Regions from separate parts of the Sporosarcina sp. P19 genome, predicted to be linked through region 1. Evidence: riboswitches for the same ligand, from Rfam matches in the RefSeq annotation. Region 1 holds a riboswitch; each other region holds the start of a gene.
The links. Region 1 has a riboswitch for thiamine pyrophosphate ahead of tenA (thiaminase II). Riboswitches for the same ligand answer to the same signal wherever they lie in the genome.
Positions count from the first base shown of each region.

Region 1 (10,614 bases):
TACCAATCCGACATTGCCGTATACAATTAATACGATTGATGAGCATTTGGATATGGTGATGGTAGCGCATAACTTAAATCCTTCCGTGCCAGAAGATATCGCATTTGCAGATTCACGTATTCGCAATGAAACGATTGCAGCGGAAGATATTTTACAAGACCTAGGTGTCTTTAGTATGACAAGCTCAGATTCTCAGGCGATGGGCCGGATCGGAGAAGTTGCACTTCGCACATGGCAAGTAGCTCACAAAATGAAAAAACAGCTTGGAGTTATGGAGGGCGATAGTGAGTATTCGGATAATAATCGGGTAAAGCGCTATGTCGCTAAATATACGATTAATCCTGCTATTGCTCACGGCATATCGGAGTATATCGGTTCAATTGAAGTCGGGAAAATGGCCGACCTTGTCCTATGGGATCCAAAATTCTTTGGCGTTAAACCGGAAATGATATTGAAAAATGGAATGGCAGTCTTTAGCTTAATGGGAGATGCCAATGCGACGATCCCGACGCCACAACCAATGATTTATCGTCCGATGTATGCAACACTCGGTAAGGCATTGTCGCAAAGTTCTATTACATTTGTTTCCCAAATTGCATATGATCAAGGAATAAAAGAGAAGCTTGGACTTGAAAAAGTGGTACTGCCTGTTCGTAATATACGCAGTCTCACGAAAAAAGATATGAAATTAAATACAGCTACACCCCACATTGATGTAGATCCACAAACGTATGAAGTGAAAATTGACGGAAAACTTATAACGTGTGATCCGATTGACGTAGTACCTATGGGGCAACGCTATTTCTTATTCTGAGGTGAAGAAAATGATTGTAGAAGAAGTCTTAATGAACGTTAGAGATTTAGATCCAAGTAAGTATGAGAGCCTTCATAAAGAGAAAGTGTACTTAGAAAGTGCGCATTTAATGAAAAGGATCCAACGTGTGGAAACTGATCACGGGCGTGAAATTGGAATTCGATTAAAAAAACCGCGTGATTTGGAAGTGGGAGACATTCTTTTTATGGATGATAAGAATGTTATTTTGATTGACGTACTTTCTGACGATTTAATTATTATTAGCCCGCGCACGATGCTTGAAATGGGAACGATTGCTCATCAGCTCGGAAATCGTCATTTACCTGCGCAGTTTGAGGATGAGGACATGCTCGTTCAGTATGATTATTTAGTCGAGGAATTGCTACAAGAAATGGGTATTCCGTTCAAGCGTGAAGAACGAAAAGTTGCGAAGGCTTTCCGTCATATCGGACATAGCCATGACTAATAACGCACTGTCCTTGTTACAGCTATGCGATTCAAGTTTTCCGATCGGCTCTTTTAGCCAGTCATTTGGACTGGAAACGTATATCCAAAACGACAAGGTCACCGATGCCAATACGTTTTCTGAGTGGTTGAATGTCTATCTGCATGAACAGCTTGCTTATGCAGATGGCTTGGCCGTAAGACTCGTTTATGATGCGCTTGATGTGGATGATCTTGATAAGATTTGGGAATTGGATCGCATATTGACTGTACAGAATCTTGCCCGTGAATCACGTGATGGAACACAACGTATGGGTGACAGAATGTTAGACATTGCCGAATCCATTTACAAAATACCAGTGTTATCTATCTACGCGCAGAAAATTCGTGACAAACAAGCTTTCGGACATCCGGCTATTGTTTTTACAATGATCGGACATCACCTTCAAGTAGAAAAGACTACAACGATTTTATATTATTTATATTCGACGGTTGTTAGTCTCGTACAAAATGCCGTGCGGGCCATCCCGCTTGGACAAACTGCGGGACAGAAGATTATTTATACGTTTCAACAACAACTTCAGCAAACAACAGACAAAATTATGGAATTAGATCAAGAAGAGTTTGGAGTCGTATCGCCAGGACTCGAGCTTTCACAAATGCAGCACGAACGTGTTGGGATACGTATTTTTAGTTCGTAATGAACACAATGAAATTGAGAATAAGGATGTGCTTAGAATGGGACCAATTAAAATAGGTGTTGGTGGACCAGTTGGTGCAGGAAAAACTATGCTGGTCGAAAAGATTACACGCGCTTTAGAGGGCGAAGTAAGTATGGCTGTCATTACAAATGATATATATACGAAAGAAGATGCCAAGTTTTTAGTTGCCAACGGTATTCTTCCAGAAGACCGCATTGTCGGGGTGGAAACAGGAGGCTGTCCACATACGGCAATTCGGGAAGATGCATCGATGAACTTTGCGGCGATTAATGAATTGCAGGAAAAGCATCCCGACGTAGAGTTGATTTTTGTAGAGAGTGGCGGCGATAATCTAGCGGCTACATTCAGTCCGGAACTCGTAGACTTTTCCATTTATATAATTGACGTGGCGCAGGGTGAAAAAATCCCGCGCAAAGGCGGACAAGGAATGATTAAATCTGACTTGTTTATTATAAACAAAACAGATTTGGCGCCATATGTCGGGGCAAGTCTTGAAGTCATGGAGTCTGACACAAAAGTATTCCGAGGAAATAAGCCTTTCTTTTTCACTAATTTAAAAGACGATCAAGGGCTAGATGAAGTAGTAGAGTGGGTCAGGAAACATGCTTTGTTAAAAGGACTAGGACAAGATGTCTGAATGGACAGGCGTTCTTGACCTTGTCATGGAAAACCGCTTAGGACGCTCCGTGGCAAAAAGTGTCTACTTCCAGGGTGCATTTAAAGTGATGCGCCCTGTCTATTTCAATAAGAATAGTTATCCATGCTATTATTTATTAAATCCTGGCGGTGGCTATTTAGATGGAGATCGGTATCAAATGAAAGTCACGCTTGGTGAACGAGCGATGCTGACGTTGACGACCCAGTCGTCGACGAAAGTATATAGAACGCCCACCAAGCCAGTGTACCAAGAGACGATCTTTCATATGAAAAAAGACAGTTATCTAGAGTACTTGCCGGATGCACTTATTGCATACAAAGATGCCAGTTGTTATCAAAAAAACAGTATATACATGGAAAAAGGCGCAACATTGCTATATTCCGATATACTGACTCCCGGATGGTCGCCGGAAGGAGAAAAGTTCAGCTACGATATGCTCCGTTTGAAAACGGAGATTTATATGGAAAATCAACTTGTTGCCTTTGACCATATTAAACTTCATCCAGCATCTCAGCATATGAATGAGTTAGGTTTTATGGAAGGATACACACATTTAGGTTCCTTAATTGTCGTTGGAGAAAAGACAAGCGATGCTTTATTGGATCGATTGTATGAAACGATTCAACAAGAGGCTGGAGAATTTACATTTGGATTATCTAAACTTGCTGTTCCTGGCTTCACCATCCGTATATTAGCAAACTATACACAGGTCATAGAACGAATTATTTCAGTGTGCCATCACGTGATTAGCGACGAATGGTATCAAACAAAACCAAGTTTTTTAAGGAAGTACTAGACAGGGCCCGACAATTCTAAAGAGTTGTTGGGCTTTTCCTGTTAATTTTGCTGTTTATATATAAATTATTATATGATTAGTAGTTCGCGCATTGGAGTGTGTTCGAACAGCTTAGATACCAGTCCAATAAAATAGTTAGAGTGTCATTTCAAATGATTGAAACACAGAAATTAGGGTATCATTAAACATATGAGTAATAACACTTTATAGGCTGGAACCAGTCGTCAATCCAAGTGGAATTACAGGTGTTTTAGGTGTATAGGCTCAACATTCGTGCTTATTATGAATGTCTTTAAAAAGACCGTTACCCAAGTGTGAATTTGGCATGCTGACTTGTAATGAGCAAAGGGGCAATAGACTGAACGGCTTTTAATCTGGCCGTGAACATCATTTTTCCACTGAATTTTGCGTTTATAACAAGTGCCTTAGAACAGTGATTGGTTTGACAACAACTTATTGCTTAGATATATGTAAATTTTATTTATATTTGAAAAGGATCCTTATAAGTAAACTTGAACGATGGAAAAATCTAACTTTGTGCCAAATAGCTTGAATTAGTAGTGATGGATGAAGTAAGATGAATTATTCTATAAAAAAGAGACTTGTTACTATTTTTGGAGGTGTTTCCTGTGGTAGACGACTTTGAAGCGGAAAAAGTTTTTGAAGACAGGCAGTACGAGCGAATTCAGTTTAAGCTCATCATAGAAGGTCGTAATTATAAGGGTGACTATCATGATGGTGAAATCCAATGGCTTCATCCACATCCGAAGCAAGACGTCGGTGAAGAAGAGGTAATTGCCATAGAGAATAAAGTGTTGGAATTGTTATCTGAGCAAGGGATTCGAAATGAAGCAGATGATATTGAAATCGAACGTTCGATTAGCAGAAATCAAACTCGGCCACTTCAGTTATTTAAATTAAAGATCCAGGGTGAAGAGTTTAAAGGAACATTTATTAACGGTGAAATCGAATGGTTTCATCCTAAACCAAGACGTAAACTAAAAGAAGAGCGCGTGAAAAAAATAGAAGAAGATGTTCAGAAAAAGCTTAAAGAACATCTAGAATAAAGATTTGAAACTGCGTGACTCTCACTAAAAATAAACTTATTCGGTTAAATGCCATCAACTTGAGGACTGTTGCCATTCACTGTGTTGTATGTTGGGCCGTTTATAATCTTAATTCGTTTGACTTTTCTGACAAGATATGCCTATAATGGATATACAAATGAAATAGTTGTTACCGCTAGGGGTGCTCTGTGGAGCTGAGAGAAGCATATTGCTTTAACCCTTTAACTTGATCCGGTTCATACCGGCGTAAGGAAGTGGTGCAGATGTTACGTAGCTTATTTCTGGCTCTGTGATGTCTCTCCGCCACTTCTGGTCAAGAAGTGGTTTTTTCATTTACTACGTAAAAGGGGAGAGTATACATGAAGTTCACTGAGCGCTTATTAGAGAAGACATTACCAATTTGGAGACAGAATCATAGTCATCCATTTGTCCAAGAAATTGGAAATGGTACGTTGGATGAGGAGAAGTTTCGATTTTATATGGTGCAAGACTATTTGTATTTAATTGACTACGCGAAAGTGTTTGCTGTAGGCACGATGAAGGCTACCGATGTAGAGATGATGGGGAAATTTGCAGCGTTACTTAACGGTACACTAAACACGGAAATGGATCTACATCGTAAGTATGCAGCTCGCTTTGGTATTACAGAAGAAGAGCTAGAGAATGCCAAGCCGTCACCCATTGTCCTAGCGTATACGCACTATATGTTGCATGTTAGTCAAAACGGTTCTTTAGCGGAAGTAGTCGCTGCATTATTGCCGTGTGCGTGGAGCTACTGGGAGATCGGCAAAGAGCTTTCTGAGTTGCCAGGTGCGTTGGATCATCCGTTGTACGGTGACTGGATTCGCATGTATTCATCGGAAGACTTCGGGGAGTTGGCTACTTGGTGCTTAGACTTAATGGATGAAACAGCAAAAGGTAAGCCTGAATCGGAATTAGCGAAGTTAGAGGAGATTTTCCTTAATACGACTCGTTATGAGTATATGTTCTGGGACATGGCGTATACGAAACAAATGTGGCCTGGTGTGAAGGAAGAACAGACAATAAAAATTTAATATACAAGAGACATCTAACTATTTTAGTTGGATGTTTTTTTATTTAGAATTGAATGGTTATAATCAGCGCATGCTATTCTTAAAAGGAGGTGTGCGCCATCTTTGCGAAAATAGGCTTGGCACTTGGAGTTTTATTGACAAGTGGGTCGGGCACTAGTGATGCGCCAGTTGCTGCACTTAGTAAAGTGGAAGTACCGGCATACGCCAAATGGTCAAGGCTTGCTATCAAGCAAACGATGCTCAAGTATCCTCATGCAGATATCAAGGATTATTTGCATATCGCAACTGACTCAAAGAAAGTTACAAACACGGAAAAGTTCCAGCTTTGGTTAAAAGAGGAAGAACGGGAATTCGGTGTGCTAGTGACTGTCACCTATTCAGCAGAAACGGGTAAATTTATTCGCATCGATTTTCAAGAAATACCTATTAATTAAAACAACACCCCTATGCCATCTAACATGGCCTAGGGGAGTTGTTTTATTCGGGAGCTTTTTGATAAAAGAAAATGTAAGTCTTGATGTCGTTGGTGAACCACTTGTGTAGACATGCATCCGAATAGTTTAGGTGAATTGCAGACTTCTTATTTAATCGGAAAGTAAACCGCGTATCATTTCTTGCCCCGCGTCTTTCGGATAGGATCGGTATAGATGACCTGATAAGCGAACCGGATCTCCGAAAAAATACCGTTCATATTGTGTTTGTCTTGTGCCGAACGAACTCATCGTCAAATCCCAAGCCAAACGAAACAGTTGTACACGTTCTACCGCGGTTTTTGTAGCTCCTTGCAGGTACTTTGCGAGATCAGGTTGAATAGCCGAATGGAAATCCTTATCGGTGGGTAACGCAATCATTCCACTTGCTCCGATTAGCTGAATGATCTCACTGAAACGCGGGTAGACTTTCGGGAAAACATTGCTGGCTACTTGAAGTGGTATTGCACTTGGACACATATACCCCCATTGATCGAGTGCTGCATCAGCTTCCGATTTATCTCGCAGTGCTTTCATTGTTTCGAGTCCAATAATTATTTCAGACAGTTTTTCTTGAATGTGGAGATATTCCGCTATATTAATCGTTTGAACGAGCTGCTCTGCTAAATTCAGCATGAACTCCGTTTTGACGATCTGTCTCGTAATGACTTGATGTGTGGCGAATGGATGGAACGAACTCATGGAAAAAAACTCTGAAGCTACTTCGGCATTGTGATGAAAGAATACACGCTCCCATGGGACGAGAACATTATCGAAAACCACTACAGCATCCATCTCTTCAAACCTTGAACTCAGTGGGTAATTAAATGTGGAACTCCCTCCTACAAATGATTCTCTACAAAGAAAACGCAAACCTTCTGTTCCGGAGGGAATGGAAAAGGCGAAAGCTTCATCAGGATCCCCAAGAAATGAAGGCGTGCTAAATACCAATACTTCATCTGTCACGCCGCCCTGTGTTGCAAGTAGCTTAGCTCCTTTAATGATAAGTCCTTTCGATGTCTTACCTACAATCTTCGCAGAGACTGGTTCATCTGACATATTAAAGGCACTTTGAGATCGATTAGTCTGCGGTGTGATGAAGGTGTGAGTAAAAGATAGGTCCTCTTCTCGTGCTCGTTCATACAGCGCTTGAATATGTTCGGGAAAGCAGTTTTCCTTGCCGAGCAAGTGAGGCGAAGAAGAGGCAAAGCTCATGATTACCGTATTAAGGTAATCGGGACTTCTACCAAGTAAGCCGCAAGAAAGTCTTGCCCATTCTTCTGTCATGACTCTGCGATTCTGCAAATCTGTTTTGGTCTTAGGTTGTAAGTAAGAAATTCCAATTCGCTCATTTGTGACTGGCGAAACATATGTCATAAGAGATCTATGTGCAGGTGACAGTTGTAAATCATATAGGGAAGCCTTCGTTTCGATAAGCCCTTTAAAAGCGGGGTGTTCAGAGATAGGTCCTTTCAATTGTTGCCCATCCAGCCAAATCTCCGCGTTTTGCTCATTCATTCTACGTACAAACTCCTTGCCGTTTATAGCACCCATACTATTCCTCCTGATTTTTCTAGTTGGTATAGTATATTATGACATCGTCTTGAATGATCAAAATAGTTCTCGTACTGAACAATAGTTTTGATACAATACAGAAAGAGTACATAGGGAATTTATCCGGATAAGTGAAAGGCGTGTATATAATGAATGAAGAATTGGTAATGAAGTATATCGTGGCGTGCACAAATCTATATGGGATTGTGCCTGTTGAAAAAGTGGTTGAGATCTACAATAATCAAAACAAAGAAGAGATTTCATTGGATGAAGTGGAAAGATTTTTGCAATCAGAGCAAGTGAAAGAAAAACTAGAGGAGAGCTTCGTTTATATTCAATCAAACGAATTTGTAGCTGAAGCGACTAGCGAAGAGGATGAAAAGGACAACCTAAAACGAAATGCAGCTGGAAAGCCATATTACATACCTGGAAAAGAAGAATTACTGCGATTCATTGATGAAGAGTACTTTCAAGAAACGCGAGAGCAGGTAAAAGTAAAGAATATGTTAAGAGAAGACTTCGGCGATCAATTGAATGTAGAGGAAGAAGTCTCTGAACTAGTATATAATTTGCAAGTAAGTGGCGGCGACTTCATGATGGAACTTTCATTATTTGTATCCGGACTGGAACTGCCTATTAAAGAATCCGAGCGCTATATCCCTGCGATTGTTGAATTGGCGGACACGACCAGATTATGGGAAAACCGAGGGCATACTATGAAAGAATTACAACAACACTAATTAGTTCATTTCAATAGACAATGCTTAACTCAGCAAGATAGAATAAGGGTACATTAAACACTTTGGAGGATATCATTCATGACTTTAAAAGAATTAACTGCAAAAGAAGTGCAAGAGCAACTAGAAAGCGGTAAAGAGCTCAATATCATCGATGTACGTGAAGATGACGAAATAGCAGAAGGCATCATTCCGGGTGCACAACACATCGCACTTGGCAACCTACCCGTTGTAATGCATGACTTAAATGCTGAAACACCTTACATTCTCGTATGCCGTTCAGGCGGCAGAAGTGGCCGTGCGCAGGAGCTTATGGCAGACGAAGGATTCGATGTAACAAACATGGTGGGCGGCATGTTAGCATGGGAAGGCGAAACAAAATAATAAGCGAAACCAAAGCTGTCGTAAGAAGTGAAAAACTTCTTGCGACAGCTTTTTATATATGCGTTCCACCGTAGAGTGTCGCATTTCTACCTAGTTACGTAGTGTGCGTGCACCTCTAGTGCAACGGTGTCTTCACTCTTACAAATCCATAGCATAAGCCCATGGTACACTTCACTATCTCCTACTCTAAACAGCTTCTCATATACTACGTAGACATAACCTCAAAAGTCCAAGCGTATAGTGAAAGAAAAAGGCGGTGTCTGTATGAAAAAGTGGCTTGTAGCAGGGTTGCTAATAATTTTCTCGTTAGGTGGAGTGTTATACGGCGTCAAAGCATCTGATCGTGGCTTCTTTCTGCCCTCAGAACTTGGTGGGGTAAGCATCCTCATTGATCCTGGGCATGGTGGGGAAGATGGGGGTGCTTCAGCAGGTGAACTCATTGAAAAAGATATTACTTTAAACATCTCCCATGAAGTGAGTAAACTATTAAAGAAAAAAGGGGCAACTGTAGAAATGACGAGGGAGAAAAGTGGCGATGCGGTCGCGGAACATGCACCATCCGAGAAGTTTACCTCGTTGAGAAGTAGAAAGTTCGCAGACCTGAAACTACGTGAAAGCATGGCCGTCGATTCGAAGCCCGACATGTTTATCAGCGTACACGTTAACGCAATTCCAGAAGAACGCTGGAGAGGAGCACAAGTATTTTATCATCCAGGCGGCCATCCAGAGGGTAAGCAACTAGCGACGTCGATCCAAAACGAATTGCGTGATCAGTTGAAAAATACAGAGCGAGAAGCCATGAAAATCACAGGGGTCTACTTATTGAAAAAAGTACCAGTGCCAGCTGTATTGGTAGAAACAGGCTTCCTGTCCAATCCAGAGGAAAGAAAACTATTGGCAAATAAATCATATCAGAAAAAAGTGGCTGCAGCGATTGTGGATGGAATTGTGAAATACCAACTTGCTGAAGAACAATGAAGCATATGACGTTTTAGTGAATAGGGAATATGATATACTGAAAGGGAGTGAATGAATTCAGTAAGGAGTGTTGAATGTGATTAATGAACAACAAGTCCGTGAACTGATTGGCGCATTGGAAGATCCGTTTTTACATAAAACATTGGCAGAAACGAATGGTATTGTGGGTGTAACCATTAAACCTGAAAAAGAACACGTCAGTGTTAAAATCGCGATTGCGAAAGTGAATACCGGAGAGCAATTGACGCTACAATCAAAAATAGTTGAAACGTTGAAAGAAGCAGGAGCCGACTCGGTGGGCATTCGATTTGAAGAGCTGCCTAAAGAAGTGTTAGAGCAATTCCGGGGTACAGTTACGGAAGCGGAAACACAAGATATCTTATCCCCTTTATCTAATATCGAGTTTATCTCGATTGCATCTGGTAAAGGCGGTGTAGGAAAATCTACAGTCTCTGTCAACTTAGCAGTAGCTTTAGCTAGACGCGGCAAAAAAGTTGGTTTGATTGATGCAGATATTTATGGATTCAGTGTTCCGGATATGATGGGTATTACAGCTATGCCTGAAGTCCGGGAGGATCGTATCATGCCAGTAGAACGTTTTGGTGTCAAAGTGATATCAATGGGCTTCTTTGTTGAAGACAACGCACCTGTCGTATGGCGTGGACCTATGCTTGGGAAAGTGTTGGATCAATTCTTCCGCGACGTGGACTGGGGCGAGTTGGATTACTTATTGCTCGACTTACCACCAGGAACAGGTGACGTGGCGCTTGATATTCACCAAATGATTCCAGCATCTAAAGAAATTGTCGTTACTACTCCACACCCAACTGCAGCATTCGTTGCAGCACGTGCAGGGGCGATGGCATTACAGACTGAACATGAGTTACTCGGTGTGATTGAAAACATGTCTTGGTTCTCATCGCAAGCAACAGGCG
Region 1 is NZ_PDYR01000006.1:91,871-102,484, reverse strand. It holds gene ureC (urease subunit alpha) at 1-814, shown strand, start outside; gene ureE (urease accessory protein UreE) at 825-1,280, shown strand; gene CSV74_RS08585 (urease accessory protein UreF) at 1,273-1,959, shown strand; gene ureG (urease accessory protein UreG) at 1,997-2,617, shown strand; gene CSV74_RS08575 (urease accessory protein UreD) at 2,610-3,434, shown strand; gene CSV74_RS08570 (YheE family protein) at 4,064-4,501, shown strand; TPP riboswitch at 4,669-4,771, shown strand; gene tenA (thiaminase II) at 4,861-5,556, shown strand; gene CSV74_RS08560 (DUF3889 domain-containing protein) at 5,691-5,990, shown strand; gene hpaB (4-hydroxyphenylacetate 3-monooxygenase, oxygenase component) at 6,141-7,580, opposite strand; gene CSV74_RS08550 (hypothetical protein) at 7,730-8,320, shown strand; gene CSV74_RS08545 (rhodanese-like domain-containing protein) at 8,399-8,701, shown strand; gene CSV74_RS08540 (N-acetylmuramoyl-L-alanine amidase) at 8,966-9,679, shown strand; gene CSV74_RS08535 (Mrp/NBP35 family ATP-binding protein) at 9,756-10,614, shown strand, end outside.

Region 2 (10,614 bases), on a different contig from region 1:
TGTACCCACTTTTATAATTTTCTAACATGCTGCTGAAGTTTTAAGAGCGGATTTCAAGTTGAATAGAGCGGTTGTAGGGTTGCATTGAGCGCTTAACGTCTGACTTTGAGCGGATTCAGCGTTGTATTGAGCGCTTTACGACTGACTTTGAGCGGATTCAGCGTGGCATTGAGCGCTTATCCACTGACTTTGAGCGGATTCAGCGTGGCATTGAGCGCTTACCCACTGACTTTGAGAGGATGCAACGTCACATTGAGCACTTATCCACTGACTTTGAGCGGTGCCAAGGCTTCATTGAGCCCTTAACGCCTAACATAGAGCACTCAACCAGAAACTATGAGCGCACACGCCAAAACATAGAGCACCCGGCCAATTTAACGAGCGTCCACCTTCACCGCCCCCCTCCCAACCATAAAAAACACTCCAAGGAACCACCCTCAGAGCGTTCTCTACCCACATTACATTCCACAACACTCAATCTTCAATCAGCGGGTACACACCATTCTCATCATGCGTCTCCGTCCCGACGACTGGCGGATTAAAGACGCAAATCAAGCGCATGTCATCTTTTCCACCGCGTAAATAGTGCTCGTCGTGTTCATTTAACGCATACATCGTGCCATCTTTGATTGGGTAGACTTTGCCGTCCGCGATCGTTTCGATTTCACCATCGCCCGCCACACAGTATACAGCTTCTAGGTGGTTTTGGTAATGGATATGCGTTTCCGTTCCAGCGTAAATAATCGTTTCGTGGAACGAGAAGCCCATATTGTCTTTCTTCAGTAAGAAACGTCGGCTTGCCCACGTTTCTGCCTTCGTTTCATTTTCGCTACCAATAATTTCATCTACTGTACGTACTATCACTGAACATTCTCTCCCTTAGTTTTTTACGATTTCTTCAATCGCTTCTTCTAGAATATCGAATCCTTGATCAATGCCTTTTTCATCTATAATCAATGAACCGAGGAATTTGACAACTTCGCCTTCAGGTCCAGACGTTTCAATGATCAAGCCTTTTTCGAATGCTTTTGCACAGATTTTATCTGCATAGTCTTCCTTGCCTTCACCACAGACGATTCCTTGCATGAAGCCGCGGCCACGAGTTGTAGCTTTCAACTGTGGATAGTCTTCGACGATTGTTTCCATGCGCTTCGTGATGAGCTTGGATTTTTCTTGTACCGATTTAGCGAATTCATCTGTTTCCCAGTACGATAAAGCTTCAGTCGCTGTTAAGATGGCCATGTTGTTACCGCGAAATGTTCCGTTATGCTCAGCTGGACCGAATGTATCGTATTCTGGTTTGATCAGCGTGAGTGCTAATGGTAATCCGTAGCCACCAATGGATTTTGACATGCAAATGATGTCAGGTTTAATGCCAGCTGGTTCAAAACTAAAGAATGTTCCAGTTCGACCGCAACCTGCTTGAACATCATCGACAATTAGTAAGATATCGTAATTTCTGCAGAGACGTTCTACTTCACGCAACCAGTTAAAGCTTGCGGGATTGATGCCGCCTTCCCCTTGTACCGTTTCGAGAATCATAGCTGCTGGCAAATCTAAACCACTGCTGGCATTAGCTAAATATTTTTTGAGGAAGGTCAAGGATTGATCTTCTTCTAAAAACGTATCGAATGGCATAGACGTCGTATTGTTAAGCGGCACTCCGGCTCCACCGCGGTTGTATGCGTTGCCTGTTACAGACAATGCGCCAAGCGTCATGCCGTGGAAACCGTTCGTAAAGCTTACAATATTTTGTCGTCCCGTTACTTTGCGGGCAATTTTCAGTGCACTTTCGACTGTATTCGTCCCAGTAGGACCAGGAAACATTACTTTATAGTCCATGTTTCTCGGCTGCAAGATCACTTCGTTAAATCGTTCAAGAAATTCTTTACGAACCGTTGTGCCCATATCCAAACTATGTGAAATTCCATCATCTTGAATATATTCAATCAGCTTTTCTTTCATTTTTTCGTTGTTGTGGCCGTAGTTCAAAGCACCTGCGCCGGCGAAGAAATCGATATATTCTTTACCTTCCGTGTCCCACATCTTATAGCCTTTTGCTTTGTTGAAAACTGTTGGGAAACTTCTGCTGTAACTTCTCACTTGCGACTCGCGATTCTCGAATACTTCCATTACTTTCTGACTTTTTGTCAGTACCATGTGTAATTAATTCCTCCGTTAGATTCTGTATTTTTCCAGTGTCAAGTTGCGACAATCGGCCAGTTTCTCAGAATGGTCCAATGCGGAACAGTTTTTCTGATTCGTGCCCGCAACCCGGGAATTGATCTTTCGTATAACCATCTGTGATCGTGCATTCCGTCCCTAAGTCACGTGCTAAGCCTTTAAATAGATTTGTTGACGGAATATTAGATGGCGTAACTGTTGTTTCTAGATACCGAATATTCCGACATGCATCACTTTGCAAAATCGTATGCAACATACGCGAAGCCAAACGCTTACCTCGTACAGATTCATCGACTGCCACTTGCCAGATAAACAAGGTATCTTGCGCTTTTGGTTGAATAAAGCCTGAAATGAAGCCTACAAGCTTTCCGTGATCTTCTACTACGATACTCGTGTCGCTGAATTGATCTGCCCACAGCAAATAACTGTAGGAGGAATTCAAATCGAGTATTTTCGTATCCTTAATGAGCTGCCAGATGAACTTTCCATCTTCTACAGTCGGAATACGAAATGAATACGGATCGTTCGGATCTAGTCCTGCAATCGAAACTTTGTGTTTAATCTGCAAACAGTTTCTCCTCCAAGTTCTCTTACATGTAGTTTTACAAATTTTCATCATCTGAAATTCTCTAAGATGTGTGCTTCTTTATCCGAGAACACGATCTAACTGAAATACGTTCGTCGAATAGTCATCAATGTGAGGTTTTAAGGACCGAGCAAACACGCTCGGCAGATTCTTCTTATGAATCTAGCGGATATAGCAAGGGTACTTACGTAGAAAAGCCAAAATGGAGATTCGTGCTGGCTACTATGGGTGCTATCTTTCTGCCTTGCGGTATGAAGTGCAAAAAAGAGCGCCTTTACAAAAGCGGGGAGCTTTTGTTCATGGAAACAGCAGATATATTAAAGATTCGCTGATATGAAAGACACTTTCAATATCTTGAATTTACTACCATACGCATTCATCCAACCAACGTTCACACACTGTTGAAGAAGCAAACTATGTGTCTCCTCTGACACTGGTTGTAATTATAGGAAACTCTGAAAACGTTGTCAACAGTAAATATATTATTTTATTTATTTGATTAAAAAGTAAAAAGCTGCTAAGTCAGACAGCGTATAGCCTAAGAGCGAATATAAAAAACCGGAAACATTTTTCGTTTCCGGTTGAATTTTATGAAAACAATATCTTTTCTAATTCCATTGGTGCAATATATGTATCCCCTTGATAAACACGCATATTACCACCTGAAATTTCATCGATCAACATGATGTTTCGCTCAGGATCGCGACCAAATTCCAATTTGATATCATATAGCTCTAACCCTTTTTCCGCCATCTCTGATCGAACGACTTCAGAAATTTGTTGAGTTAATTCTTTAAGCGTTGCGTATTCTTCATGCGTTAAAATATGAAGTTGCGCCAAAGCATCTTCTGAAATAGGTGGATCTTGACGTTCATCGTCTTTTAGCGTCACTTCCACGAAAGCATCCAATACTTGCCCTTCTTCAGCATACGCACCGAATCTGCGCAAGAAACTTCCGACCGCACGGTATCGACAAATCACTTCTAATCCTTTACCAAAGACCGTAGCAGGTTTCACCGTCATCGTTACTTCATCCAGATCAGCATCGATATAATGTGTTGGTACGTTTTGCTCCTCCAATTTCTCGAAAAAGTATTTCGTCATGCGAAGTCCAGACTTCCCAGCACCATCAATCGTCAGGCCTACTGTGTTAGCACCTGGATCGAATACACCATCTTCCCCTGTTACATCATCCTTGAATTTCAATAGCACGTGGCCATCTTCCAAGCGGTAGACGTCTTTCGTTTTACCAGAATAGGTTAATTTCATCCGTACGATTCTCCTCTATTCATAAATGTGTACTACCTATTCAGTATAAAGCACTTTGACGAGAAGAAAAAGTATTGTTTGACGAAAGTTGATAGGCATCACGGCAGATTTCACAAAATACTCTTATACTTAGGATCACACATACACTTTAAAGAGGAGGAAATGAATCATATACTTTCATACAGTTACCTTCTATCTTTTATTCGGAGCGCTTTTTGAAATATGTACTAAGTAGCATACGTACTCTTCCATCAAGGCAAGTATGGAACCGACTCTACAAGAAGCAAGCATCCTTTGAAACAACAAAATTATGGAAATCACTGTAAATAGTGTAGAAATCGGTATCGCTAATCAAATCGCTGAATGAGTACATATGTAAAAGAAACTCTTTTCATTCCGCCATACACATGATATGCTAGATATGAAAACTAAATATTTTGACCATTAGGGGAATCCTTCACAAGGACTGAGAAAAGAGTGTGGCTCTGAAACCCTTATCACCTGAACAGATTAGCACCTGCGGAGGGAAGTGGCGAGTCGTTCCGGATATATTTCTGTCGACATTTCTACCACTTTCCGATTCGGGAAGTGGTTTTTTCTATTGGAGGGGAATGAATGAAATTACTTGGCGTGACCGACGACCGCCTTTCAATTGATGAACTGACGCTACACTTGCAGCAGACTGCACCGTTTCTTGACGCCATCATTTTGCGGGAAAAGTCCAAGACAGATGAACAGCTTGTAAATATAGTCACGCGCCTTGCATGTGCTGGATTTCCACTCAACAAGCTCATTCTACATGCCAGACCTCACCTAGCTAGCAGGCTGAACCTATCAAAAGTACAGCTGACCGGTTATGGCATGTCTTTACCAGATGCACATCAAGAATTTCCTGAGCTGGCATTCGGTTGCTCGATTCATTCGTTGGCAGAAGCAAAGGAAGCTGTGAAAGAAGGAGCAGACTGGCTTTTGTACGGGCATGTTTTCGAGACGAAATCGAAGCCCGGACTGCCAGCGCGCGGAACGGAGGAATTGTTTTCTATTGCAGAGTGTAGTTCGATTCCCGTGTATGCAATCGGCGGAATTCAGCCGCATCACTTGCCCAATTTACAGCGAAACAATGTAGCAGGTGCTGCCGTATTATCCCCTATGCATTCACTAAAAGTCTTACAAAGTTATAGAAATGGAGTGTCGTCTGATGGAGAAAATGATTGATTTGAACGGAAAATCGTATTCGGTCGTTCCGGAAGTAGGGACGATTCAGCAGTTACTTGAGCATTTAGGACTTGGCGATCGTATTTTGATTGTGGAGAAAAACAAAGAGATTTTGCAGAAAGATTACTATGACGCACCAATTATGGACCGAGACCAAATTGAAATCATACATTTTGTAGGAGGCGGATGAAAATGTTAAAAATAGCAGATAAAAAATTCTCTTCACGGTTATTACTAGGTACGGGGAAATATCCTTCATTTAAAATACAAAAGCAAGCAGTTGAGGTATCAGAAGCAGAGATCCTGACGTTCGCGGTACGACGCATGGATATTTTTGAGAAGTCACAGCCCAATTTCCTCGAACAACTAGATTTAACACGCTATACATTGCTACCGAATACGGCAGGAGCAAGCACAGCAGAAGAAGCTGTACATATCGCACGTCTCGCAAAAGCATCCGGACTTTGCGACATGGTAAAGGTGGAAATCATCGGGTGTAGCCGTTCATTGCTCCCCGATCCCGTGGAAACATTACGCGCGTCGGAAATGCTGTTAGAGGAAGGCTTCATTGTATTACCCTATACGTCAGACGACGTAGTGCTTGCAAGAAAACTATGTGAATTAGGTGTTCACGCTATCATGCCAGGTGCTGCGCCGATCGGTTCGGGCAGAGGCATTCTGAACCCACTGAATTTATCCTTTATTATTGAGCAATCCAATGTACCTGTCATCATTGACGCAGGCGTCGGCTCGCCAAAAGACGCGGCTTTTGCGATGGAACTCGGAGCAGACGGCGTTTTACTGAATACCGCAGTATCCGAAGCTGCAAATCCTGTCATGATGGCAGAGGCAATGAAGTTGGCGATTGAAGCGGGACGCCTCGGCTATAAGGCAGGACGTATGCCAGTACGCGATTATGGCGTAGCTAGCAGTCCGACTGAAGGGCTCGTGACAAATTGAGCAGTAAATATTCTCGGCAAGAGCTGTTTGCACCTATCGGACTAGTTGGGCAACAACGTATCCGCGAGGCAAAAGTTTTCGTCTTAGGAGCTGGTGCACTCGGCTCTTCCGGAGCGGAGATGCTGGTGCGTGCAGGTGTCGGCGAACTGACGATTGTCGATCGCGATATTTTGGAGTGGACTAATCTTCATAGACAACAATTATACACAGAGCAAGATGTGATCAATCAATTGCCGAAAGCGATCGCAGCGGAAAGTAGATTGCGTGCTATCAATAGCGATGTGAAAGTTCGCGGGATTGTGGCGGATGTAACGCCTGAAAACGTCCTCGAGTTATTCGAAGGACATCAGTTCATTCTCGACGGCACAGATAATATAGAAACTCGGTTATTAGCAAACGACGCTGCATTACAACTCGGCATACCATTCTTCATGGGTGCTTGCGTCGGTAGCTACGGGCTGACGTTTCCTATCGGTGTAAAAGAAGGATCACCTTGCCTCCATTGTCTGCTCGAAGCTTTGCCGCCACAGTCTTTGACTTGCGATACAGTCGGCGTCATCTCGCCAATCGTTGTCACAACTGCCGCCCGTCAAACCGCCGAACTGCTGAAGTGTATAACGGGCGCGACGGTGGAACCCCGCCTCGAATCCGTTGATCTATGGACAGGCGAACGCGCCGCAATGAACGTGCAAAGCATGAAGAAGCCCGGTTGTCCAAGTTGCTCAGACACCCCTGTCTATCCTTACCTGTCTGCCAACGAAGTCATGCGGACCGCTGTACTGTGCGGACGTGATACCGTGCAACTGACATGGCCGAAAAACCGACAAGTAGAACTAATACCATTCGCCGAATCCATCCGCGATATCGTTTCTAATTTAAAACAAAACCCTTATTTAGTTTCCTGTGAATATAACGACCATCGCCTCGTGTTATTCCGCGATGGCCGGATGTTGGTGCATGGAACGAAGGATATCACGGCTGCTCGGAAGATTGTGGCTGGTTTGCTCGGGTGATGGTTGGAGAATAGAGCAGTCGTGCGTGGTTTCATGAGCGGATAACGTGTCTGATAGAGCGGGTAGCTGGCGGCATTGAGCGCTCGTGCAATTTTATGAGCGGTTCACTCGCTGGATTGAGCGGATAGCGTGTCGCATAGAGCGGGTAGCCCGTTACATTGAGCGCTCCCACAGTTTTATGAGCGCTTAACTCGCTGGATTGAGCGGGTAGCCCGCAGCATTGAGCGCTGCCACGATTTTATGAGCGGCTCCACGAGTAAACTCTGGATTGAGCGGGTAACATGTCACATAGAGCGGGTAGCCCGTTACATTGAGCGCTCCCACAGTTTTATGAGCGCTTAACACGCTATATAGAGCAGTTAACACAACGCATAGAGCGCTCCACATCGAACATAGAGCGCGCCCCCACAATCCCACAAATATAAAAACGCTTCAGAAAGCCATAAAACGGCCGTCTGAAGCGTTTATTTCATTACTTATTCAACATCCCACTCACTCAGTCAAACCCAAATCCTTCTCAGCCGTACTCTCCAACTTCAACACACCATCCGTCATTTTGTATACCTTATCCACGTACTTAATCAACCGTACATCATGTGTCACAACAATGGTCGCCGTCTGATTAGACTTCGTTTCATTACGCAACAACTCCATCACTTCAAACGCTCGATCAGAGTCGAGTGAAGCGGTAGGCTCATCTGCTAAAAGAATTGATGGCTTACTGAATAACGCTTTGGCAATCGCCACACGCTGCCGCTCGCCGCCCGATAAATCAGAAGGGTAATTCTTGTGTAACTTAGTAATACCTAAATCCTCGTATAGCTTACGTTGCTCGTCTTTTGACATATTATCTTTCTTCACTTTATTCAGCAATTCCAGCTGCTCATCGACAGTTAAAAACGGCACGAGGTTGGAAGCTTGCAAAATAAAACCAATTTCCTGTAATCGGACTTTAGAACGCTGCTTTTCATTCAGCTGCGATAACTCTTTGTCATTAATGATGACTTGCCCTTCGCTTGGAGATTGTAGACCGCCAGCCACCGTCAGGAACGTACTTTTACCTGAACCCGATGGACCGATGACTGCGACCAATTCGCCACGTTCGACTATGAAATTGGTCTCCTTCATCGCTTCAACGAGCGTATTGCCTTCACCGAACGTCTTTTTCGCGTTTCGTAATTCCAGTACCATCGTCTTACCCCCCTATCGCTTCGAGCGGATCAATTCGGATAATCGTCCAAACCGAAATGACAGCTCCGAGAATCGCCACTACTATTAAAATCAAACCATAAAGTATCATGGTAGGTATATCGAACATGATAGGAACTGCATTCGGCAGAAAGCTTCCCGCAAGTAAGGTCAGACCAAATGCGAGGACAACCCCGATTAGCGCAAGAATGAATGTCTGTGCGACAACCGATCTTGCCAAATAAGCACTGGAAATCCCCTGCGCTTTCATCAGACCAAACATGCTGATTTTCTGTACTGTCAATACGTACAAGAAAATCGCAACGATTGCAGCTGAAATAACAAATAGGAAGTAAATCATATACGTTAACGTCAAATTCTGCTCTGTATAACCTGGCAGATTCTCGATAAACGTTTCTGTTTCAATGATTTCCGTATTGTCGGGCAAGGATAGTGTATCCCAGTCTTTATCTTTGACGACAACCGCATTGACTACGTCTTTATTCATTGCATAGGCGTCACCGAATTTAATTTTTTGCATATCATTTAACTTCATGTAGAGAATAGGCGATGCATTAAAACGCGCTTTTTCCGTGAAGCCGACAATCGTCAGTTCCGTATCAGATGATGACAACTCGAGCGTATCTCCGATCTTAAAGCCTTCATCTTTCAACACGTCGGATGCCACGACGCCGTTTTGAACGTAAAACGTTGGGTCCCCTTCACTAACTTCCGGCTTAATGAACTCTTCCCTATCAATACCGAAGAGCATAACATTTTGCTTGGTATCACCATTGTTCGCTATGGCACCCATTTGGCTAACAACAGCCGTTTCTTTCGCATCCAGCTCATCGGCTGCTTCCTTGTTGAGTGCCGATTCGTATAAACTCTTATCCGATTCCTCTGTCAGTAAAACCGCATCGACTTTCCAAGTGTCAATTGCTTCCCTGTTCATGCTGGCTAATCCATTTGCCAGTCCGGATAGGAAAAACACGAGGAACGACACCAATAGCAAAATCGATGTAATGAGTAAAAACCGTAATTTATTCTTCTTGATTTCGCTCCAGGCTAAAAACATTCATTCTCACTCCTTTTAATCGGACATTTATAGCTACTTCTTTCGATATGCCATGAATCAATATAATTCATAGTCTGATCTTCCGTTTTATTCTACCGACACGAACAAACTGCTATTTTCTTAGTTGTTTACACTTTGTATAATGTTTGTATAAGTTAATTATACATAGTTCTAACTATAAATACTAGAATAATTGACTGCATAGACCTATTTCATACTTTTTGATTTCCTGCTGATCAAAAAACCTACGATGAAACCATATACAGCGTGTCCGGCAATCCACCAGAACAAGGAAACCATGTTCGTGACATTTGGTGTTCTGTCAGAAAATGAAGTCGTCGGATATAGTACTAAACCGATGGCGACATTCACTAAAAAAGGGAACATAATCGCATGATTGCGGATGAAACCACTACTTTTATCGTACAACATCGCCAGTATAATACAGAGCACCACCGAAACAATCAGATGAAAAAACACCTCAATTACTTCTGGAAATGCATACTCTTTTATAATAGGTATGTAATCTACATTCAACAACAACGTATATACTTTGTGCCCTGTAAGCGACTGCACTGATTTTAAAAAAGCAGCGAGAAAAATACCCGTTACGATACCGATCCACGTACCTTGTACAATATATGTAGTTTTCATTTTGACACCTTCCTAGAATGTAAAAATAACAAATTTGACTTGTCTCGTCAAATCTATGTATAATGTTAGACATGAAGAACAGAGCGATAATTGATCGCTAATTCTAGTACACAGAAAGGTTGATTGCTTTGAAGCCGTCGCCTGAAACCCCTACGTATACAATTAAACAGGTTGCAGATCAAACAGGCTTGTCGAGGCAAGTCTTGAGGAAGTGGGAAGAGCGCTATGATATCGTGATTCCACAGCGTCTCGATAATGGCTATCGAATCTATCATGATGAGGACATTCGATTATTTTTGCTAATGAAGCGCTATGCAGAAGATGGCTTTGCGCTATCACAAGCAGCTGAAATGGCAAAGTCCAAGAAAAACTCCACTATTCCATCGAATCCTGAAAATCCCTATTTAGAAGATACACTGAGCGATTTACTGCGTCACGGTACAAATTGTGATGAGCTAGAATTAAAC
Region 2 is NZ_PDYR01000008.1:11,566-22,179, forward strand. It holds gene CSV74_RS09815 (ectoine synthase) at 475-864, opposite strand; gene ectB (diaminobutyrate--2-oxoglutarate transaminase) at 880-2,160, opposite strand; gene ectA (diaminobutyrate acetyltransferase) at 2,228-2,752, opposite strand; gene CSV74_RS09830 (phosphoribosylaminoimidazolesuccinocarboxamide synthase) at 3,359-4,039, opposite strand; TPP riboswitch at 4,476-4,584, shown strand; gene CSV74_RS09835 (thiamine phosphate synthase) at 4,655-5,254, shown strand; gene thiS (sulfur carrier protein ThiS) at 5,238-5,444, shown strand; gene CSV74_RS09845 (thiazole synthase) at 5,441-6,214, shown strand; gene CSV74_RS09850 (ThiF family adenylyltransferase) at 6,211-7,227, shown strand; gene CSV74_RS09855 (ABC transporter ATP-binding protein) at 7,720-8,418, opposite strand; gene CSV74_RS09860 (ABC transporter permease) at 8,423-9,493, opposite strand; gene CSV74_RS09865 (hypothetical protein) at 9,701-10,147, opposite strand; gene CSV74_RS09870 (MerR family transcriptional regulator) at 10,276-10,614, shown strand, end outside.
Region 2: linked by a shared signal. The riboswitch ahead of CSV74_RS09835 (thiamine phosphate synthase) and the one ahead of tenA (thiaminase II) in region 1 are both predicted to bind thiamine pyrophosphate.

Region 3 (10,614 bases), on a different contig from region 1:
CGGCACATAAGGGGTTTTGATTTGGCACTGGATTTTTTCAACTTTTCCACGCTATGTTCATGAGCACGGAACTTATCGCGTCGATGGATGATGGTGACTCCCTTCGCAATTGGTTCGAGCATCAATGCCCAGTCGACCGCTGAGTCTCCCCCGCCGCATACTACCACTTCTTTATCCGTAAACCTATTCAAGTTGTCAATGAAATAATGAAGGTTTTTCCCTTCGTATTGATCCGCACCTTCAATCCCTAATCGACGAGGTGCAAATGCCCCGTTTCCTGCTGTAATAATGATTGATCTTAAAAAATTAATTAATTCATTTATTCCTTTAAATTATCGATCAATTCTTGTGCGCGGACTTTCAGCAATCCAGCAATATCGTAAATATACTTTTCCGGATAAAGTACTGACAACTGTCCGCCTAACTGAGTAAGCTTTCTATAATCTTTACACTAGCTTCCCGCATTCCTCCGTAGAATGCAGTAAATAACCCGGCAGGGCCACCCCCAATTATTGTGATGTCGTATACTCTCCCATCTGTCTTCATTAAATCCCTCATTTTTCTTCGGTTCATGTCGATGCACCTCTACCGTTGAGTAAAGTATGAGAGTATGTATCAATTACTCCGAGGCATAATTGCATCTCAATTAAGAATACAAGTCATCTATCTAGCTATGGTTGATACTAGTCAATCCACAAAGCAATTGCTTTGTCTCTACGGCTTGGAATGACTTGTGAGAACAACAGGAGACTGGATGACCCACTGGACTGAATATTAAATTAATTTCGTTTCACCATCTATTGAGATAAAAGTTTTCTATAGCTAAAGCTTCACTTTTAGTACAAAAAGTGAAGCTGAATTCGGATCAGTTGACCCATTGATAAATTAGCGGTCTGCCTGCGCAACAATCGCTTCTCTTTCTTTCGCTCGCTCAACGCGGATCTTTTCAAGTTCGCTTCCTTCTGGGTAAGTCGGTAGTTGTGGCTTTGCCGCACCAAGCATAACAAGCATCATCGCATCTTTGTCTCCGTCGTTGCGGATTCCACGTTGAATGCCCGGGGGTACGCTGACACAGTCACGCTTATTCAGTTTGATTTCATAATCTTTTCCTTCATGCTCTAAAAGGACTGTCATTTCACCTTCCAAAATAAAGAAAACTTCTTCCACATCCGAGTGTAAGTGCAAGGGTCCAATTGAACCTGCTGGTAAAACCATTGTACTTAATGTGAAATTGTTTGCTTCAATTACATCTGAATCCTTATTTGCTGTTGCACCACGTCCAATATAGCGCATTTGGGCACGGCGATATCTCGGATCTAATTCTTCTTGGAACTTTAAAACGTTCCAATCCAGTTTTCTATCTTCCAACCTCGCAATATATTTCTTTTCAAAATCTTCTACTGTTGTGAATTCCATGTTTTCTTCCTCCCTATTTTTTAGACCTCTTGACGAAAACGCTTATTCAAAGAAATCTATTGTTTTATATATAAAACATTGTTTTATATATTTATATTGTACTTCTAAGTAAATTTATTGTCAACACAAGGTTTGGAATTTTCCAATAATTCTTTCGCCAATTAATTAGATGGTTTAAAAAAATTCGGACATCACCCGAAGATTGTGTGATGGCTTTTGTGGATGATAAATCCGTTTGATACCGCAGTTGCTCCCTCGTGTAGGCATTTAACTACTCAACCGATAAATATATAAAAGTATCAATTGTTGACACTGGGTTGGACAGATCATTCAACCCTTATTCCGATTAAATTTTCCTCAATAAGTTAATCAAAAAAGAATCGGTACAGGAAAGAAACGAAACCACTGATAAGCGAACATCAAGCTCTAAGCGTCGAATCGAAGCCTTGAATCTAAGCCGGTAGTGGTTTCTGACTTTTAAGATAGTGCCTTAAACGAGAGGATCATATCTAATTATGTGTAATTAGATTCTTGGTTCACGCCAGCCCCTCTATTTAAAGTTACAGTAATTAAAATTTCATTTGTCATAGGCACGGTTTAGCCATCTATGGATAAAAAGGACACTTTGGGCTCTAACTATGTAATACTTGATAATGGAATCCTCCTCTTACGTAATCGAAATAAATAGAGTGAGTGGTTAATGATTTTAAGTTCAGATACAATATAGCTGCGTATGCGATGTTCATGTCCATGTAGAGCTAAATTAAGTTTTTATTATTCAAAAGAGTTTTCACTTTTATGCAGCATGTACAATTGGAATCTCTTTTGTCATTTCAAAATTCTAGCCTTTATTTTCACATGCCGAGCTAGTAAATCGCTGATTGACTCCTTACTAATAGCAGTGCTTTCCTGCGCAACTTCCATACGTGCTCCGAAATTGATCAGGCTATCGTGTCACCCCTGCGATACTCTACTCATTACTGTTTATAAGAACGGTAGGTCATAATCGCTTACTGCAATTGAGCCTTGCCTGGTCCATATTAATTATTACTTTGATTCTGAATGTTCATTTGCCATCGTACGGTTTAGGTTACTGTAGACGATTCCCTTGCCCTAGAATTTTAGGTTCATGGGATTGTATATAGTCAGCTACAACCTCAGTAACATATACACCATCCTCTTTGACATTTTCATAATCACGATTATCAATACAGTCATTTACTGCCGCCTGGCCATCTGTTCTAAGATAGGTCGCCGCATTTTCAGCAGGTTTTCCCCAAACTTGGACCATGATCCATAATGAACTCAGCTTCATTTTCACCATTGACATTTAAAATGGACGGTTCACCGCAAACGAGAAATTGCAAACAGAGACACCATTTGGCGTATATTTAAGTTATTCCCTTTCGTTAGACGACCTACCAAACTAACGTTATTCATAAGTTCCTCCTATTTTCGTAACTGTTTATCAGCCACGTCCCATTTTCTTATCCATAAGAGTGACGGATATTTTAAATGACTAAAGACATATTGCCATTTTAAAAGGGATTTATTTTACGTTTATCTATCTTTTGCTTTTCGATTTTTTCTATTTTCAACAAGTGATACAAGAATGCAACATTGAGAACTATCTTCTCTATTCCGAAATTGTAAGTGTAGAAACCAATCTTCCATGCAGTTTTTCCTATTGCGATTCCTTCATTAGCCCAATCAGCACGATCAGCTTTCTCCTACATATATTCAGTCGGTAGTCGATTGAACAACAAATGAATTTATGTAGTACTACATGATTACATGACATTTTGGAGAAGGTCATTTTGCCGTTCATCCTGACTTTCAATATGAGCGATTACCATGTACAAGGGAAAGTGCATTACCAGTTCTTTGTATTCATACCTTTTCCAGTTATGAAGTACAATCTCTCAACTCATTTAAATAGCAGCATGGTTATACCGTTTGTAGTCACTCCAAACATTATTCCGAAGTTGATCTGCATCCATGAAGCATATTCCTCAGCAACTTTTAGGATTTTGGAAAGCATGATTAAACCACCCCTTATCCGCATCACCAAACTTTTCAAAGAACGTAATTCCGTTTTCTATGGGAGTCTGCATCGGATCAAGGAAATTGATGCCATTCTCTTTCTTAACGACCAAAGCTGACTCCTACTTATGAACATAACTAAAGGGTCCGATTACATCCTCTTTTACTTTCACTAAAACCCGATTCACTTCGTTTGTAGCCTTATCTAACACCTTCAATTTTGTAAATAGCACGGTTTTAGGGCTAACCCTTTTTTAAAATTTTATGGAATAAAATTCACTTCAACGTTATTGTCATTTGTTTGATGAATTGAAGCTTCATTAGCTTGTTGATTTCCCGCAACGACGTCTTGTTTGTCGGGGGGGTAGAGTAGATTCCATTGGCACTTCCATGTTTGCTCTATTACTGTTATTGTTTTCCTTTCGCGATATTTCCTCACGAGGGTATAGACCACCAAACGGGAACTGACAAAGGAGAACGAAGGACTTGGCAACCTTTTGAATCATCGTGCAAGGTATGTGATCCAACCCATTTTTATTGCATTATCGGTTGTATAACTCTCCCGACTTAGCTAAATAGCATTCCTAAAAGTCCACAAACACAGCAACAGATTTAAATTGCTTGTTATGTATAACTGCATAGGCACCAACAGCCTGACCACGTTTCTGACCGAATTCGTGCCATACATATCCCTCTGAAGAATGAACTCAAATGTCAGCTTCACTTATGACGTTAGCCTTTGGAGGGCCTACATAGCCGCCTTGTGCGCCAGCTACTCCAAATAACCCATCGCGAGTAGTAGAGAAAGGTGTATTTGGGTCATTCTTTGTTTCATATCGCTGAAAAACCTGTTCCAAATCAACGACTTCTGCTCATTCATAAAAGTCTACACTTTTTCCATTTCAACCATCTTCTTTTATAATTCGAGAAATAAAAAAGTTCGATATCACCCATATAGAATCAATTGAACTTTAATAAACCAATACAACAGAAACCGAAAGTTCTTTTGTTTTCATGTCATTTTATTTAATTACTACTAGCATAACAATTTCTCGTCTGGCTTTAAGCGAAGCTTTAATGTCCTTAAACTTCTTAAACTCCTTAATTGCAATAAGGCTAATGTAAAGATGTTGGTATGGACTTTGTATAAGCATTGCTAATCAAACACGTAATCGGTGCTTTCTGCATACATTTTCGATACGTTTATCTTATACTGCTCAATAGAGGGAAAAGGAGCGCATGCTATGAATAAAATTTCAACGAAGTTAGCGGCTTCATTCATCATTTCATTTCTTATTTTGGATACATTGCTGATGGTCTATTTACATCAAACCATCACACATGCCCGGGTGGATGAAGAACTAGATCGACTCTTAAAAACGGGTAGCAATCATCGAAATGTGTTGGAAGATAATTATACGGAAACGACTCTACACCATATTATTCTTATGGAAAGCGGTGGCGAACGAGACGTCGCGATTCTCGATGATAGAGGAAATATCGTACAGCATTCATTGGATAACGAAGAAATTCTCACTCCATACGTATCCGAACTACACGACACGCAACTAACGGAAGATACTATACTACCCGTGGATTGGGAAACGTCTCCTTATCTTGTCAGCATGCATCCGTTTGAAGTAAAAGGCAATTCAGGGACTCTCGTCATGTTGCAAAGTACTATTCCAATCCGACAACTTGTCAATCAACTTAACGCCCATTTTCTACTTGCAGGTGGCGGAAGTATTGTCGTTTTGTTTGTTGTTTACTTATTACTATCCAAATGGTTGACACGTCCACTCATTCGGATGAAAGAAGCAACGGAACAGATGAGTGAAGGTTTGTATGATGTGGACTTGCCGAAGTTGTCTAATGATGAGCTGGGAGAACTGGCAGCCTCCATCCGGAAATTATCGAATGACTTGAGTCGTGTCAAACGTGAACGAAAAGAATTTCTAGCGTCTGTATCTCATGAAATGGGAACCCCCCTTACGTATTTGATCGGCTATGCCAAAGTCGCTCAGCGTACAGAACTGAATGATACAGAACGATTCAACTACTTATCGATAATTGAAGAAGAAGCTGAGCGCTTAAAAACACTCGTGAAAAACTTGATGGATCTAGCGCAAATGGATGAAATGACGTTCACTGTGACGAAATCCGAATTCGCTGCTGAGGAGTTCATCCGAGATATTGTGCAGCTTGTCCAACCATCATTTGATTTGAAAGGAATTACGCTTCTGATCGAACAAGTCCGCGATTTCCCTATCGTGGCAGACCGAATGCGCCTCGAACAAATTATTCTTAATCTGTTAGACAACGCGCTTCACTATTCTGAAACCGGTAGCACCGTAATCATTCGTGCGTTTCAAGATAAAAAGCATGTACTATTACAAGTCGAAGACAGCGGATGCGGCATCGCAGTGGAAAATCAGCAACAAATATTTGAAAAGCTGTATCGTGTCGAGAAATCTCGTTCCCGTTCATTTGGCGGTGCTGGTCTTGGTTTGGCGACAGTGAAGGAATTGACAGAAGCGCACGGTGGCACGATCGAGGTAGAAAGTGAATTAGATCAAGGGAGTATCTTCACGGTACGATTATATTGAAGGTAGGTGACGCATATGAAGACCATTTTGCTTGTTGATGATGAACAACGCATGCTCGATCTGCTCGAACTATTCCTCGCACCACACGGATATCGCTGTTTGCAAGCGACTGACGGCCAAAATGCAATTGAGTTATTCAAGGTGGAGGATGTACATCTCGTGTTGCTCGATGTCATGATGCCTGGTATGGATGGATGGGAAGTTTGCCGCAGAATGAGAGAAGTTTCAACTGTACCTGTAATTTTATTAACGGCTCGATCCGACAAATCCGATGTTGTAAAAGGACTTGACCTAGGGGCAGATGATTATATTACGAAACCATTTGACGAGCGTGAACTCATCGCGAGAGTGCGCGTGGCATTACGGCGTACAGAGAACGAAAATCAATCGAAGACTATTCATGAAGGTCCATTTACTCTTGACTTGGAGTCCTATTCCATCCTGTATGACACGTATGAAGTTCGACTTACGTTAAAGGAGTTCTATATTATAGAAGCAATGATGACTCGGCCAAATCGGACGTTTACCCGGGAAGACTTGCTTCAAGTAGCTTGGGAATATGACACGTATACAGAGGTTCGGACAGTCGATTCGCATATTCGAAATCTACGGGATAAGTTGAGGAAACCAAATTTTCCAATTGACGAGATTTTGGTGACAGTTTGGGGCATCGGCTATAAGTGGAGATAACTACATCTCATGCTATAAAGATAAAAAAGGCTACTTTCCATGAATGAATGGAGAGTAGCCTTTTGATATTGATCAGTGTGCCAACGACAGGCTCTATTATTGTGATAAAAATAGGAATAGGTATGTCCTGCTGCAACGGACCAAGGTGATTTTTTCTTAATTACGTAAAATAACATACACAAGATACACGACGTAAGCTACAGCTAGCATGAGCCCTTCACGCTTACCAATTTTGAAGCCCGTTCTAGAAAATAGCAACAATACTAAGGTCAAAACAATCATAATGATGACGTCGATAAATACTTTATCGTTCACCGCGATGGGCGTAATGACAGAGGAAGCCCCGAGAACAAACAGGATGTTGAAAATATTGCTCCCGACGATGTTCCCTAAAGCAATTTCACTTTCTTTTTTCAAAGCCGCTAAAATTGATGTAACCAATTCAGGCAATGACGTTCCGATTGCGATGATTGTAAGACCGACTAATGTTTCGCTCATGCCAAGAGAATAAGCGATTTTCGTGGCGTTATCGACGACCAAATCTCCTCCGAATATAATCGCCGCCAGCCCGACTAGCGTAATAAGTATATTCTTCCCCCACTTCACGTTCTCAGTGGGTTGTGTAAGCGTGGCATTTTGACGGCTTCGGAGGCCAAGTTCAATCACATAGTACATAAAGATTGAAAGGAATATCAAGAAAATGATTCCATCGCCGCGCGTAATCATATTGCTGCTGAAGCCTTGCAGTGCCATATCACTCATCAACACCAACATGACGATACTTGCTAATAAAGTGAACGGAATCTCTTTTCGGATGGTCTCACTTTGTACCTTCAACGGAAACAGAAATGCTGCCATTCCGACAACAATGGTGATATTGAATATATTACTTCCCACTACGTTTCCTACTGCGACGTCCGCGTTTCCGCCCATCGCTGCAATAATACTGACCGTCGCTTCTGGTGAGCTAGTTCCGAGCGCTACAATGGTGAGACCAATCAAAATAGGTGGAATTTGCAACAGTCTTGCGATATTTGAAGAGCCATCCACGAAATAGTCGGCTCCTTTTATTAATAATACAAATCCAATAATGAGTAAAACATAGGACATATATTGGTTACCTCCTCCATAGTAATGATATTTCTAATTAGCTGTATGCAAGCGTGTCTAGACTACAATAAAAAAATTGCTTCAATTACTGCATACTTGATGCATATTATGACAAGCACCATGATAAAAACAAAATATGTATGTGACTTTACTTCCCCATAGCATTCATCCTTCTCAATCCTAGATATGTTATACAATGTAAACTCTACTACACTGATCCTTCCTCTTTTATTTTTTCATTTTTGATTATCTCACGTCATCACTATTTATGCATCTTACAAGTCATACAAAGACATTCCCTTCTCATCATTACATGCTTTCTTGAGTGGTGTTGAAAAGATCTTATAAAAATAGCTTGTCCATAGAATGATCTTTACAGACAAGCCAGCGATATACTTTCCCACTAACTTCCTACCAGACTGAATGCAGAGTATATCGAAGGTTTTTTCTGATTCTGCATTTCTGCTTCCTCACCAATCACACTAGTTACATGTAAATAACGGAACTTATGAAAATTAACAGAATAATTAATCTTTAAAAACCGATTAAGGTATGGTATACTATTCCTGTTCGAACAATTAAATACTAATACTAGGGGTGTCCAACGTTATTGGACTGAGATGGAATGACAGTACACGCATTCCGGACTCTTTGGACCTGATCTGGCTCGTACCAGCGTAGGGAAGTTTTCATTTTATCAGCGACGCGTATTTATGCGTTTTGAAGACCAGGTCCTATCTACGGAACTGGTCTTTTTTGTTGCCGATTCCCATCACTTGAATCGAGTCATGTCGCCCCTTAAAAGGAGACGATGACAAAATGCAAGAGAAGCGAGAAGAAATCCATATCCATGAATGTTTTCCAGCTAGTAGAAAGGTCTACGTACAAGGAAATCGTCCAGACATACTTGTACCGATGCGCGAAATTGAGCTATCACCAACTATAACTGAGCAAGGTGAAATAGCGAATGAACCTTTCCGTGTCTATGATACAAGCGGTAAATATACGGAAGCTGGTTATCAAGTGGATATCAAAAAAGGACTTCCACTTATCAAGAAGAACTGGATAGTTGAACGAAATGACGTGGAAGAATATGAAGGCAGGCAAGTGAAACCACGGGATAACGGATATCGTTCAATGGAAAATATGCAAAAAGAAGCAGAATTTCCATTGTTGAAACGTAAACCATTACGAGCAAAAAACGGCATGAATGTTACACAAATGCATTATGCGCGCAAAGGAATCATTACACCTGAAATGGAGTTCATAGCAATCCGTGAAAATGTAACCCCTGAACTGGTACGGGATGAAGTAGCGAAAGGACGGGCAATTATCCCGTCTAATATCAACCACCCAGAGGCGGAACCGATGATTATCGGAAGTAAATTCCATGTGAAAATCAATGCGAATATCGGTAATTCTGCCGTCTCCTCTTCAATTGCTGAGGAAGTGGAAAAGATGACATGGGCTACACGCTGGGGCGCAGACAATATCATGGATTTATCAACTGGAAAGAACATTCATACAACACGTGAATGGATCATCCGTAACTCACCTGTCCCCGTCGGAACGGTTCCATTATATCAAGCGTTGGAAAAAGTAAACGGCAAAGTGGAGGATCTCTCATGGGAGGTATTCCGCGATACATTGATTGAGCAGGCAGAGCAAGGGGTCAGCTATTTTACAATTCATGCGGGTGTTCTGCTGCGTTATATTCCCATGACGATTCATCGTGTGACTGGAATTGTCTCACGAGGTGGCTCTATTATGGCCCAGTGGTGCATGTTGCATCATAAAGAAAGTTTTCTCTACACACACTTTGAAGATATATGTGAAATTATGAAACAGTACGATATCGCGTTTTCATTAGGAGATGGATTACGTCCAGGCTCAATAGCTGATGCCAATGACGAGGCTCAATTCGCTGAACTTGAAACTCTTGGAGAACTGACGAAAATTGCTTGGACCCATGATGTGCAAGTCATGGTAGAAGGTCCTGGACATGTACCTATGCATTTAATTAAGGAAAACGTTGAGAAGCAAATGGAGATTTGCCAAGAAGCACCTTTCTATACGCTCGGTCCTTTAACGACAGATATTGCGCCTGCCTATGACCACATCACATCTGCTATTGGTGCGGCTATGATCGGTTGGTTCGGGACAGCGATGTTATGTTATGTAACGCCTAAAGAACATCTTGGTCTACCGAATAAAGATGATGTGCGTGAAGGCGTCATTACGTATAAAATTGCAGCCCATGCAGCTGATTTAGCAAAAGGTCATCCGAATGCATACAAACGTGACAACGCATTATCAAAAGCCCGCTTCGAATTCCGTTGGCGAGATCAATTTAATTTAAGCTTGGATCCTGAACGCGCGATGGAATATCATGATGAAACATTGCCTGCTGAAGGAGCCAAGATCGCCCATTTCTGTTCGATGTGCGGACCTAAGTTTTGCAGTATGCGAATTTCACACGACATTAGAAAATATGCTGATGAAAACAGTTTAGAAGAGAAGCTAGCAATGGAAAATGGCATGAAGGAGAAAGCTGAAGAATTTAAAAAATCTGGTGCTGAAATCTATCATTGATAAGGAGTGAAGGAGTTATGACAACTGAACAGTTAATACAGCAGATCTCTGTAAAACGCCGAAATCTTCTTCAGTTAGAAGAACAGTTGGCTCTCCTGCAAGCACAGTGCATACACGAATATACAGAAACCGTAACATATAGGAAGTGTATGAAATG
Region 3 is NZ_PDYR01000003.1:189,720-200,333, forward strand. It holds partial or broken gene CSV74_RS05730 (NAD(P)/FAD-dependent oxidoreductase) at 1-546, opposite strand, end outside; gene CSV74_RS05735 (cupin domain-containing protein) at 886-1,416, opposite strand; gene CSV74_RS05740 (single-stranded DNA-binding protein) at 2,507-2,731, opposite strand; gene CSV74_RS16595 (hypothetical protein) at 4,167-4,316, opposite strand; gene CSV74_RS05745 (HAMP domain-containing sensor histidine kinase) at 4,704-6,065, shown strand; gene CSV74_RS05750 (response regulator transcription factor) at 6,081-6,755, shown strand; gene CSV74_RS05755 (calcium/sodium antiporter) at 6,912-7,865, opposite strand; TPP riboswitch at 8,449-8,566, shown strand; gene thiC (phosphomethylpyrimidine synthase ThiC) at 8,685-10,457, shown strand.
Region 3: linked by a shared signal. The riboswitch ahead of thiC (phosphomethylpyrimidine synthase ThiC) and the one ahead of tenA (thiaminase II) in region 1 are both predicted to bind thiamine pyrophosphate.